4 regions of the Rouxiella chamberiensis genome follow, and region 2 is predicted to be linked to each of the others. Evidence: predicted binding sites of a transcription regulator. Region 2 holds the regulator's gene; each other region holds the start of a gene.
The links. The regulator CRP, encoded in region 2, controls carbon source genes, mostly activating them, when cyclic AMP is high. The targets are predictions, from matches to a motif close to ATGTGANNNNNNTCACAT.

Region 1 (3,157 bases), 210 kb from region 2:
TCTCCCACAGCACGGCGGCCAGTCTGTCGCCCCGCGCCACCAGCGTTAAAATACCCACCGGTGAATGCATGCGTTTGAAGGTATTGTTCATCTTGTCGAACCCTGCTGGCGTTGAAAAAGAGTGCAACCAGTGTAGACAATATTGTGCACCTTAGGAACGCAAAGCGTGATAACCCAAGAGGTGTAGCGACATTACGCGCTGATTATGGCAGTAAGATGAAAAATAATAACCTGACTAAAGTTTTATTTTGTATTGATAGCCTATTTTCATCAGGCCAAAGCTATTTCTGGCACCTAATTTCTGCATCACGTTTCTTTTGTGGGTTTGCACGGTTTTATAGCTTACCCCCAGCGATTCGGATATTTCCATCGGCGTCTTGTTATTCAGCAATAATGACATCACGCGTAACTCGCTCGAGGTGAGCGACAGCTCATTGCTGTCGGAGTTGACTATCTCCAGCAGGTTCGGACTGCAATAATAATCGCCCGAGATCCCTTTATCGATGGCGTGTTCAACCGACACGATGTCATCTTTCTTGGAAATAAGCACACGCGCTTTGCACTTCATCAACTCTTTGATAAGAAAAACATTATCTACATCAGTACAAATTATGAGCGTCACACGATTCCAGTGTTCTGCATTGCGGCGGATAAAATCGATGCCGTCCATTGGAAATAGATTGGTGTCATATATTTCCATGATGACAATATCAATCATTTCGGCGTCGAGCATCGATTGTAACGGAGAGAAACCTTTTAACGCGCCCCGAATTTTAACATCTTCAGGAATTAGCGCTCTCATGGCCAAGGAGGTAAAGGAATGAGGTTCCATTATGACCAAGTTTTTCATAGTTCCCTTAAATATAAAGAGTCATCCTAACGGCTAGTAAAAATATAAAATCAGCCGTACAGCATGAATAGGCCTAAATGGTTTAAATCCAATTAAAACGTAAAACCCTGAAAACCTGAGCTCCTGCAATTTTTTATGTCGGTAAAGAGGGTTTATCAAAATTTAACCCTAACTTTAACCGCGCTGAAATAGCCATTTCGACGCAAATTTACAGAAAATTAACACTTGAGGGGCCTGCATGTTACTAGGAATTTTCTTAGCAAAGCCACTCAAACCGCTTATAACTCAAAAAACGTTAATGTTTACTGGTTAAAAAACAGCTAATTACAGAATGAATAAGACTCTAGCGAAAATCATCTATTAATAATTCTACTCATTCCCCACTCATTAGCCAGACAAGATTTGGCCCGCCCTTCAGGCCCTGGCGGCTATTTTTTGATGTTACTGCCCTGCTTGCCTTGGGAAATCATCACCCTGTTAAATTGACGTTAAATATTAATGCGACTGTTGTTTTATAACTTTTATGCCATTTACGGGGGTTCATATTCCAGATTGTTTTTTGCACAATAATAAAGGCCAGTGATAGAATGTGACCTAAATCACACTTTTACCGTTTTCAACATCTCCAAACTTCTACCATAACTTATTTAAATTCATGGCGTTGCCCTGAAATTATGCCGTTTCGTATGTGTATAAGGTTGCATGTATTAAGGACTTAATTCGATGAACACCCTGACGACTGGATTCATGATGATGCGCTGGGAATTACTGAGCGCGCTGATGATGTTTTTTGCCAGCCAACTGAATGTGGTTTGCCGTCAAACCAGTAAGAACACCCTGGCATTTATGTGCAGCGGATTAGGTCTGTCGATGACCTGCTGGTTCGTGATGGGTCTGATGGGGATGACGTTCAGCGTTGAAGCCCTGTCACATTTCTGGCTGACGTCCAAAGACGTGTTTATCGATATTATGAGTCAGCAGCCAACGACCTGGCCTATGCCCTGATCCCTTTTTCTGCGGCAGCGAACCGTGCGCAATGCCCCCTCGCTGCCGGAAATGCCCGTCTTTATCTGCGTTAAGTTACTAATCCTTTCTATATCTTACATATTATTTGCTAAAGCCTGAATTCCCGTATTAGATACTGTTCATACTTTTCCCAAAAATGACATTTGACCCTCTGCCCTTATCTCGCGCTATTTTCGAGAAGCCGGAGGGAGATATAGGATATCGAATGAAGACGCATTACGTGATTGGCGCAGTCGTTTTGATGTTGGGTTCTCCGCTTTATGCTCTCGCCGCCGAGGCGCAAACGCCGGTCTCTTCGGCCATTCCACAGACACAAATAAAACAGCGCGATAGCTTTATCGCCACTCTCATGAAGAAGATGACGCTGGACGACAAAATCGGTCAGCTTAATCTGGTGAGCGTCGGCCCCGATAATCCGAAAGAAAAGATCATGGCCGATATTCGTGAAGACAAGGTTGGCGGCGTATTCAATACCGTGACCAAGCCGGATATCCGCCGTATGCAGGATCAGGTGCAATACAGCCGCCTCAAGATCCCGCCTTTCTATGCCTATGATGTGGTGCACGGTCAGCGCACGATATTTCCTATCAGCCTTGGACTGGCGTCGAGCTGGGATATGCAGGCCGTCGCCACCAGCGCACGCGTGTCGGCAGAAGAAACCGCCGCCGATGGCCTGAACATGACCTTTTCCCCCATGGTCGATATCACGCGTGATCCCCGCTGGGGCCGTGTCTCTGAAGGGTTTGGCGAAGATACCTATCTGACCTCGCGTCTGGCCTATGAAATGGTCAAGGGCTATCAGGGCGATGACCCTTCCGCGCCCGGCAACGTGATGGCCAACGTCAAGCACTATGCGCTGTACGGCGCAGTGGAAGGCGGACGCGAATACAACACGGTCGACATGAGCCTGTCGCGGATGTTCAACGACTACATGCCGCCCTACAAGGCTGCCGTCGATGCGGGTGTGGGCGGCGTAATGGTCGCGCTGAACTCCGTCAATGGCGTACCGGCCACCTCGAACGGCTGGCTGCTGAAAGATATCCTGCGCGATCAGTGGAAATTCCACGGACTCACGGTAAGCGATCACGGCGCCATCGGCGGTCTGGTCAAACACGGCGTAGCCGAAGACGATCGTCAGGCGGCAGCCATGGCGCTCAAGGCCGGCGTCGATATGGACATGGCCGACAATCAGTACGGCCAGTATCTGCGCGGCTTGCTGAAAGACAAACTCATCAGTGAGCAGGATATCGACCGCGCGGTGCGTGATGTATTGATTGCCAA
Region 2 (3,157 bases):
GGCCGCTCACGCAAGTACCTGCATACTTATGACGAAGCCGTCCCTTACAATCAGGTGCCCGGAACCTTTACCCCGTGGCAGGCGCTGCCCGAGCCGACCGATATCCTGTTCTACGAAGGGTTGCACGGCGGGGTGGTCACCAATCAGGTCGATGTCGCCAAACACGTCGATCTGCTGGTCGGCGTGGTGCCTATCGTCAACCTCGAGTGGATTCAGAAACTGGTGCGCGACACCGGCGAACGCGGTCATTCGCGTGAAGCCGTGATGGATTCCGTAGTGAGATCGATGGATGACTACATCAATTACATCACGCCGCAGTTCTCCCGCACGCACATCAACTTCCAGCGCGTTCCGACCATCGACACCTCCAACCCTTTTGCCGCCAAGGCCATTCCTTCGCTGGATGAAAGCTTTGTGGTAATTCACTTTCAGGGGCTGGATCAAATTGATTTCCCCTATCTCCTGGCAATGCTGCAAGGCTCGTTTATCTCGCATATCAATACGTTGGTGGTGCCTGGCGGCAAGATGGGACTGGCAATGGAGTTGATTATGGGGCCGCTGGTGCAGCGTCTCATGGAAGGCAAGAAAATAGAGTAGGCACCGGCTGCCACCCGGTATTGGCCCGGCGGCAGTCGGCGATTGATGGCGCGACCCGTGGTCGCAATGTTATGGCTTATTCTTGCGAATCAATCACTTCAAAGCTGTGAGTGATAGTTGCCGCTTTCCCGAGCATCAGGGACACCGAACAGTATTTCTCGGCAGACAGGCTTACCGCGCGCTCAACGACTTTGTCGGTCAGATCTTTACCGGTCACGATGAAATGCAGGTTAATGGTGGTAAACAGGCGCGGGGCCTCTTCGCGGCGTTCGGAAGTCAGTTTCACTTCACAGCCGACAATCTCGTTACGCCCTTTTTGCAGGATTGAAACCACGTCGATGGCGCTGCATCCTCCGGCCGACATCAGCAACATTTCCATCGGGCTGGGTGATTTGTCCCCGGCATTGCCATCCATCAGAATCTGATGGCCAGAGGCTGATTCGCCGAGAAACGTTAACCCTTCAACCCACTTTACCCGTGCTTGCATTTGAATCTCTCCACTCGTCATTTTTCAAAACAGACTACCCTTTACCCCTGAAACTGGCAATGTAACTCGATCCGCATCATGCTGAAGCGAGACAACACAAGACACGTCTGCAAACCTGTGCTACAAACAAAGCCGAAAGAAACTTTCCAACAAGTTGCGGTCAGGTTTTTTGGGTGTTAACAGGATAACCTTGGTGATAAGGGCAAATTACCGCTTAAATCACTCTACCTGCCGCTTGCAGCATTGCTGGTCAGTTCATATGCTAAAAGAGCGCGAAGTAAAAATCGCCGAACAGGGTCTTAGAACCCTGCGATTTTGGGCAGCGATAAAAAGAGGATAATAACTAATGGTTCTCGGCAAGCCACAAACAGACCCTACTCTCGAATGGTTCCTGTCTCATTGTCATATACACAAGTATCCATCCAAAAGTACGCTGATTCACCAAGGTGAAAAGGCTGAAACGCTTTACTACATCGTGAAAGGCTCGGTTGCCGTGCTTATCAAGGATGAAGAAGGTAAAGAGATGATACTTTCCTACCTGAATCAGGGTGACTTCATCGGCGAGCTGGGACTCTTCGAAGAAGGTCAGGAACGCAGTGCATGGGTTAGAGCGAAAACTGCCTGTGAAGTGGCCGAAATTTCCTACAAGAAATTCCGTCAGCTTATCCAGGTCAACCCCGACATTCTGATGCGTCTTTCCGCACAGATGGCAAGCCGACTGCAAATTACGTCCGAGAAAGTGGGTAACCTTGCTTTCCTTGATGTAACCGGTCGTATTGCCCAGACTCTGCTGAATCTCGCCAAACAGCCCGATGCCATGACGCATCCCGATGGGATGCAGATAAAGATCACCCGTCAGGAAATCGGTCAAATCGTCGGTTGCTCACGCGAGACGGTAGGGCGAATTCTCAAAATGCTCGAAGATCAGAGCCTGATCTCGGCACACGGTAAAACGATTGTCGTTTACGGCACGCGTTAATCGCTTTAAAAACGGCACGGCGAGTCTTCGTTGTGCCGTTTTTGTCAGACTCTCCTTCACATGACGCTTTGGCGACGACTCTTTTACCACCCTGAAATCAATTATGCGCTGCGACAGACGCTGGTGCTTTGCCTGCCTATCGCCTTTGCCATGCTGTTCGGCGAATTGAAGATGGGGCTGCTGTTTGCGCTCGTTCCTGCCTGCTGCAATATTTCCGGTCTCGACACGCCGCACAAACACTTCTTCAAACGCCTGGCTATCGGCGGTTCGCTGTTTGCCGTCAGCAGTATTCTGCTCCAGCTGATGCTGGTGAACTGGCATGTTCCGCTGCCGTTTATCATGCTCGGCCTGTCGCTGGTTATCGGCGTAACGGGCGAGATAGGCCCGCTGCATGGCCGTTTGCTGTCGGGTGCGCTGGTGGCGTCCATCTTTACCCTCAGTATGGCGGGCGTGGTGCCTATCTGGCATGCGCCGCTGCTGTTTGTGGTCGGCACCGCGTGGTACGGCCTCTTTAACTGGCTGTGGTTCCGACTGTCCGAAGAGCAGCCGATGCGCGAAACCCTAAGCCAGTTGTATAACGAACTCGCCGATTATTTCGAAGCTAAATACTCCTTGCTGACTCAGCACACCGATCCCGAGACCGCGCTGCCACCGCTACTGAAAAGACAGCAGAAAGTGATCGACCTGATTGCCCTGCTCTATCAGCAACTGCATATGCTGCCCACCAACCAGCATCAACATCGCAAACGGCTGCTGCGCAGTTTTCAGGTGGCGCTGGATTTGCAGGAGCACATTACCGTCAGCCTGCATCTGCCTACCGAAGTGCAAAAGCTGGTGGAGGAGAGCCACGCGGAAGCGGTTATCCGCCGCAATGCGCAGGTGATTGGTGCGCGATTGCGGGTGATTGGCGACGACATTCTCTATCATCGCCGTTCCGTGCGTTTCTCGATGGCCAATGAACTGGCGGCGCTGGAGAAGATTGCCTCGCGCTATCGCGAGAATCCCGTTGGTCAGTTTTGCTATTACCATTTCAGTCGCATTGCCCGCCTGCTGCGCACCCAGCGCCCGCTGTATCGCCGTGATTTGATGCAGGA
Region 3 (3,157 bases), 1.2 Mb from region 2:
ACGCGTCACCGCCAATAACAGCCCCACGTTATCGGCAAAATGCGTGCAATAAAAAAGGAGAATGCGTAAGGCATTCTCCTTTTTACTGTCTGAAGTGCACTGCCTGAACTCGGCGAAGGGTCAGGCTGCCTCGCTTGCCGCAAGCGCTACCCGCGCCCGACCAGAGGCATGGCGGTCGCCATTACCGTCAGCGTGAGGATATTGGTGCCGTCGGGCTGGTTCGCCATAAACGCCACCGCCTCACCCACGTTTTCCACCGGCATCACGGGTTCCTGCGCAATCTCGCCATCGGCCTGCATTCTACCTGCCAGCGCTTTATTGCCCATATCCGTTGCCGCGTTGCCGACATCTATCTGACCACAGGCAATATTGTATTTACGACCATCCAGCGCCGTACTTTTGGTCAGGCCAGTAATGGCGTGCTTGCTGGCCGTATACGGCGCCGAATTGGGACGCGGACTGTGCGCCGAAATCGATCCGTTATTGATGATTCGCCCGCCCATCGGCGTCTGCTGCTTCATCAGTTTTACCGCCGCCTGCGTACACAGATAGGCACCGTTGAGATTGGTATTGATGACGGTCAACCAGTCTTCATAGGCTTGGTCTTCAATCGGTTGGTCTTTTACATTGGTGCCCGCATTGTTGAACAACACATCGAGGCGGCCAAAGGTTTCCTGTACCGTTGAAAAGAGCGCAGACACAGACTGCGGATTGGCAACGTCGACGGTGAAGACATGCGCCTTGCCGGGCGCAAACTGCGCTGCCGCTTTCTCCAGCTTGTCTTTATTACGCCCGGTGAGGATAACCTCGAATCCTGTGGCAACCAGTGCCTTGGCGGCGCTTAATCCAATACCGCTGCCTGCGCCCGTAATCAGGGCAATCTTCCTGTCATTCGTGCTCATAGGGTTTCCAGTATCAAAGGGAAAGAGTGGCCACATGAAAAGATTAGACTGCCGCCATCATCCCGCCATCGACAAACAGTAAGTGACCGTTAACGAAATCCGAGGCACGTGAGGAAAGATACACGGCACCGCCAATCAGCTCTTCGGGATTTCCCCAGCGCGCTGCCGGTGTGCGTTTGCACAACCAGTCGGAAAACTCTTTGTTGTCCACCAGCGCCTGCGTCATATCGGTTTTGAAATAGCCCGGCGCGATGCCGTTGACCTGAATGTTGTAACGCGCCAACTCGACACACATACCGCGCGTCAGCATCTTCACCGCCCCTTTCGAAGCGGCATACGGAGTAATCGTGTCGCGGCCCAGTTCGCTTTGAATGGATCCGATATTGATAATCTTGCCGCGCTCGCGGGTTATCATGTAGCGGGCAACGGCCTGAGAAACCAGAAACACCGATTTCTGATTCACGGCCACAATGTCATCCCAATCCTTTTCCGGAAATTCGGTAAATTTATGACGACGCTGAATCCCGGCATTGTTTACCAGCACGTCGATAGGCCCGATTTCGCGCTCGATTTTATCGACAGCCTCCTGCACCGCCTGACCGCTGGTCACGTCGAAAGCCACCGGATGCGCGATGAATCCCGCTGCACGCAGGCTTTCCGCCGCCTTGCTGGCCGACGCCTGCGTGGTGCTATTGATAATGATTTCGGCGCCGTGCTCGGCCAACCCTTTTGCAAGCAGGAATCCCAACCCGCGCGAAGAGCCCGTTACCAGAATTTTTTTGTTATCCAGCGAGAACAGATTAGTCATAATAATTTTCCTGACGTTACAAATGAAAATGTCCGTGTCATCCACGTGCAAGGCGAATAAAAAGCAGTGGCTTAATAAAAGCGGTTTACGCGGCTTTAAACTGTGATCCGGATCACTTTATTTCGTGTTAGGAAACTCTGTTACCTCAAGCGTGATCGCTGTCATCCGCAGGCTGAACTTAAGTCAAACGGCTTATCCGCCAGCATGAAAGTAATGGCAACAGGATGTGTCATCATCCTGAAAGTAAAAGTTTTTTCTGACTATTCGCTGCATTGTTAAGCGTTGACCAATTTGGTAACATACGGCGTATCATTTCACCCTCCCTTTTGGCACCAGCAGGACCTCCGGATGAGAAACCAACGCGTCACATTACAAGATATCGCGTTACTCGCCGACGTCACAAAAATGACCGTCAGCCGCTTTCTGCGCACGCCCGAAAAGGTCTCTCCTGAAACACGCGAACGTATTACCAAAGTCATGCAGGAAGTCGGTTTTCCGCTGGAAGAGACAGAGAAAAAGAACAAGAGCAAAAAGATTGGCATCCTCGTGCCGTCTTTCAATAATCAGATATTTTCCGACCTGCTGGCCGGTATTGAATCTGTCACTTCCACTCAGGGATATCAGACGCTGGTAGTCAATTATGATTACAGTAAATCACGCGAAGAAGAGCATATTATCAATCTGCTGACTTTCCGACTGGCCGGATTAATCCTTACCGATTCGGTGCACACGCTAAAGGCTGATAAATATCTTAATGCCGCCGATATTCCGGTGGCTCAGGTGATGGATCTCGATGATTCCCATGGGCGTATCGCCGTCGGATTCGATAATTTTCAGGCTGGATTCGATATGGCGTCGGCATTAATTGCCAGTGGCAAGAAGCACGTGGTTTATTTCGGTTCCATGTCAGACCCGCGTGATATGAAACGTTATGAAGGCTATCGCCAGGCGATGGAAAATAACCAGCTTTCGCCGCAGCATATTACGCCAAATAAAGTCTCGTCGGTGTCTATTGGCGCAGGAATGTTGACAATGGCGCGCCAGCTTAATCCCGATGTCGATGCGGTATTATGTACCAATGATGACATTGCCGTCGGCGTGATGCAGGAATGCAGCCGACTCGGCATTCAGGTACCGCAAGACATGGCGATTTCAGGCTTTCACGGGCTGGATATCGGCCTCGCGACCACGCCGCCGCTGGCAAGTGTCATTACGCCACGTTTTGAAATCGGCAAGGTCGCCGCTGAAATCATGCTGAAAAAATCAATAAAATCCCGACAATTGAAAGAGTTGACCTGCATTACCGTATTTCCCTTGGCGGCACCATCTAGTTTTTCTCCTTCAAAATACCTGCCCGGACAGCATGGGCAGGATCACGTTACCAGTAACATCCTTTTTTAACATGGCCTAATGTGACTTACGTCTCATAATATAATGGTAGAAATGC
Region 4 (3,157 bases), 170 kb from region 2:
GGGCCAGGAAGTTCCGGTCAAGGTTCTGGAAGTTGATCGTCAGGGCCGTGTGCGCTTGAGCATTAAAGAAGCGACCACCCCTTCTGAAGATTCGGCCGAGCCAGCTGCAGAGTAATCTGTAACCTGTAGTTTACAGCTCCCGGTTTAATCGCCGGGAGTTGTTCGTATCACGAGTGCAGGATGCACTTGTGCTAAGCAAGCGGATAACAGGAAGTTTGTCCAATGTTTGTCTTCGGGAGTTGAAATGAAGCCTTTCTTGCGCTGTTGTTATGTTGCGACAACACTTTTGTTGGCAGGATGCAGCAACCATGATTGGCGCAAAAACGAAGTCCTGGCGATCCCGTTGCAGCCTACTTTGCAGCAGGAAGTGATCCTGGCGCGTATGGAACAAATACTTGCCAGTCGCTCATTGACAGATGATGAGCGTGCACAGCTATTATATGAGCGCGGTGTGCTGTATGATAGTCTCGGACTCAGAGCACTAGCGCGAAATGATTTTTCACAAGCGCTATCTATTCGTCCTGATATGCCAGAAGTTTTTAACTACCTGGGGATTTACCTAACGCAGGCCGGCAACTACGATGCCGCCTATGAAGCGTTTGATTCTGTACTAGAGCTTGATCCAACTTACAATTACGCGCGTTTGAATCGCGGTATCGCCCTGTATTACGGTGGCAGATATTCGCTAGCGCAGGATGATTTGCAGGCGTTTTATCGAGACGATCCAAATGATCCCTTCCGTTCGTTGTGGCTATACCTTGCGGAGAGAGAAATCAATCCCAAGAATGCCGATGTAGCGCTTCAAGAGCGTTACGACAAAGCGGACAGAGGGCAATGGGGATGGAATATCGTCGAATTCTACCTTGGCAAAATCAGCGAATCTACGCTGATGGACCGCCTGAAGGCAGAAGCAACGGATAACACTTCGCTCGCTGAGCATCTCAGTGAAACTGACTTCTATTTAGGTAAGCATTACCTAAGTCTGGGGGACAAGGACAGCGCTTCTGCACTGTTCAAACTGACGGTAGCTAACAACGTTCATAACTTTGTTGAGCACCGCTATGCATTGTTGGAATTGGCGCTTTTGGGCCAAGAGCAAGACGACCTATCAGAATCGGACCAGCAATAGCTGACGACACTAATCAGCCTGATTAACCATGGCTTATGCCATTTTTAATCGTCTTAACGGGCGAGGGTTGCTTTGTTCGTTTTATAAACTAATTTGAGCCGGTTCACACTTTTCAATGAAAATGACTGAAAATTTTCTCGACGAGTTATGTAGACTGGCTGCCATTATTAATGAGGCACGTGTACATGACTACTGAGCTTGAAACCTCTTTTGCTGACCTGGGGCTGTCTGCTCCTATCATTTCTGCCCTGAACGATCTGGGCTACGAAAAACCATCACCGATCCAGGCCGAGTGTATTCCTCACCTGTTGAACGGTCGCGATGTTCTGGGTATGGCCCAGACCGGTAGTGGTAAAACTGCAGCCTTCTCGCTGCCACTGTTGCACAACATTGATGCTTCCCTGAAAGCACCACAAATTCTCGTTTTGGCCCCGACCCGCGAACTGGCGGTTCAGGTTGCCGAAGCCATGACCGATTTCTCCAAGCACATGCACGGCGTGAACGTTGTTGCATTGTACGGCGGCCAGCGTTATGACGTGCAGCTGCGCGCTCTGCGTCAGGGTCCACAGGTTGTTGTGGGTACTCCGGGCCGTCTGCTGGACCACCTGAAACGCGGTACTCTGAACCTCTCCAACCTGAGCGGTCTGGTACTGGACGAAGCCGATGAAATGCTGCGTATGGGCTTCATCGAAGACGTAGAAACCATCATGGCGCAGATCCCGGCTGAACATCAGACCGCGCTGTTCTCTGCAACCATGCCGGAAGCGATTCGTCGCATTACTCGTCGCTTCATGAAAGATCCGCAGGAAGTGCGTATCCAGTCAAGCGTAACCACTCGTCCGGACATCAGCCAGAGCTACTGGTCTGTATACGGTATGCGCAAGAACGAAGCGCTGGTTCGCTTCCTGGAAGCGGAAGACTTTGACGCAGCCATCATCTTTGTTCGCACGAAGAATGCGACCCTGGAAGTGGCCGAAGCGCTGGAGCGTAGCGGTTACAGCTCTGCTGCATTGAACGGCGACATGAACCAGGCCCTGCGCGAGCAGACTCTGGAACGTCTGAAAGACGGCCGTCTGGATATTCTGATTGCAACCGACGTGGCAGCACGTGGTCTGGACGTTGAACGTATCAGCCTGGTGGTAAACTACGATATCCCTATGGATTCCGAGTCTTACGTTCACCGTATCGGCCGTACCGGTCGTGCTGGCCGTGCGGGTCGCGCGCTGCTGTTCGTCGAGAACCGCGAACGTCGTCTGCTGCGCAACGTAGAACGCACCATGAAGCTGACCATTCCAGAAGTGGAATTGCCAACTGCAGAAGTGCTGGGTCAACGTCGTCTGGCCAAGTTTGCCGCTAAAGTTCAGCAGCAGCTTGAAAGCAGCGATCTTGATCAATACCGTGCGCTGCTGGCTAAACTTCAGCCTGCCGAAGAGCTGGACGTTGAAACTCTGGCTGCCGCACTGCTGAAAATGGCTCAGGGCGAACGTCCTCTGATCGTTGCTGCAGATCCAGTATTCAAGAGCCGTCCACCGCGTCGTGAATTCGAAGACCGTGGTGACCGTCCTTCACGTGGCGACCGTCCTGTTCGCGGTGATCGTCCTTCACGTGATGGCGATCGTCCAGCGCGTGATGGCGCTCCACGTCGTGAACGTCGTGACGCTGGCGAGATGGAACTGTACCGCATTGAAGTTGGCCGTGATGACGGTGTCGAAGTTCGTCACATCGTTGGCGCTATCGCCAACGAAGGCGATATCAGCAGCCGTTACATCGGTAACATCAAGCTGTTCGGTACCCACTCAACTATCGAGCTGCCTAAAGGTATGCCGGGCGAGATCCTGTCTCACTTCACCCGTACCCGCATCCTGAACAAGCCGATGAACATGCAGTTGATGGGCGATGCAGTGCCACAGTCCGACCGTCGTGAACGTCCGGCCGGTGGTGATCGTCGTGGTAACGGTGCGCCGCGCTCTTTCAGCGGTGAACGTCGTGAAGGTGGTGCAGGCCGTGGCCGTCCATTCAACGGCGACC

Region 1: a site for CRP is predicted at 1,438-1,455, ahead of O1V66_RS19860 (YjcB family protein). Genes of this name have one in related genera too.
Region 3: a site for CRP is predicted at 1,811-1,828, ahead of idnO (gluconate 5-dehydrogenase). Genes of this name have one in related genera too.
Region 4: a site for CRP is predicted at 1,221-1,238, ahead of yrbN (protein YrbN). Genes of this name have one in related genera too.

What each region holds. Positions count from the first base shown of each region.
Region 1 is NZ_CP114058.1:4,247,556-4,250,712, reverse strand. It holds gene O1V66_RS19870 (methylated-DNA--[protein]-cysteine S-methyltransferase) at 1-91, opposite strand, end outside; gene O1V66_RS19865 (response regulator transcription factor) at 236-850, opposite strand; gene O1V66_RS19860 (YjcB family protein) at 1,574-1,855, shown strand; gene bglX (beta-glucosidase BglX) at 2,082-3,157, shown strand, end outside.
Region 2 is NZ_CP114058.1:4,036,039-4,039,195, reverse strand. It holds gene O1V66_RS18765 (phosphoribulokinase) at 1-597, shown strand, start outside; gene O1V66_RS18760 (OsmC family protein) at 674-1,084, opposite strand; gene crp (cAMP-activated global transcriptional regulator CRP) at 1,431-2,063, shown strand; gene O1V66_RS18750 (YccS/YhfK family putative transporter) at 2,124-3,157, shown strand, end outside.
Region 3 is NZ_CP114058.1:568,285-571,441, reverse strand. It holds gene O1V66_RS02770 (cytochrome c) at 1-18, shown strand, start outside; gene O1V66_RS02765 (SDR family oxidoreductase) at 147-902, opposite strand; gene idnO (gluconate 5-dehydrogenase) at 946-1,710, opposite strand; partial or broken gene O1V66_RS02755 (LacI family DNA-binding transcriptional regulator) at 2,059-3,041, shown strand.
Region 4 is NZ_CP114058.1:4,203,955-4,207,111, forward strand. It holds partial or broken gene pnp (polyribonucleotide nucleotidyltransferase) at 1-115, shown strand, start outside; gene nlpI (lipoprotein NlpI) at 245-1,129, shown strand; gene yrbN (protein YrbN) at 1,251-1,325, shown strand; gene O1V66_RS19660 (DEAD/DEAH family ATP-dependent RNA helicase) at 1,315-3,157, shown strand, end outside.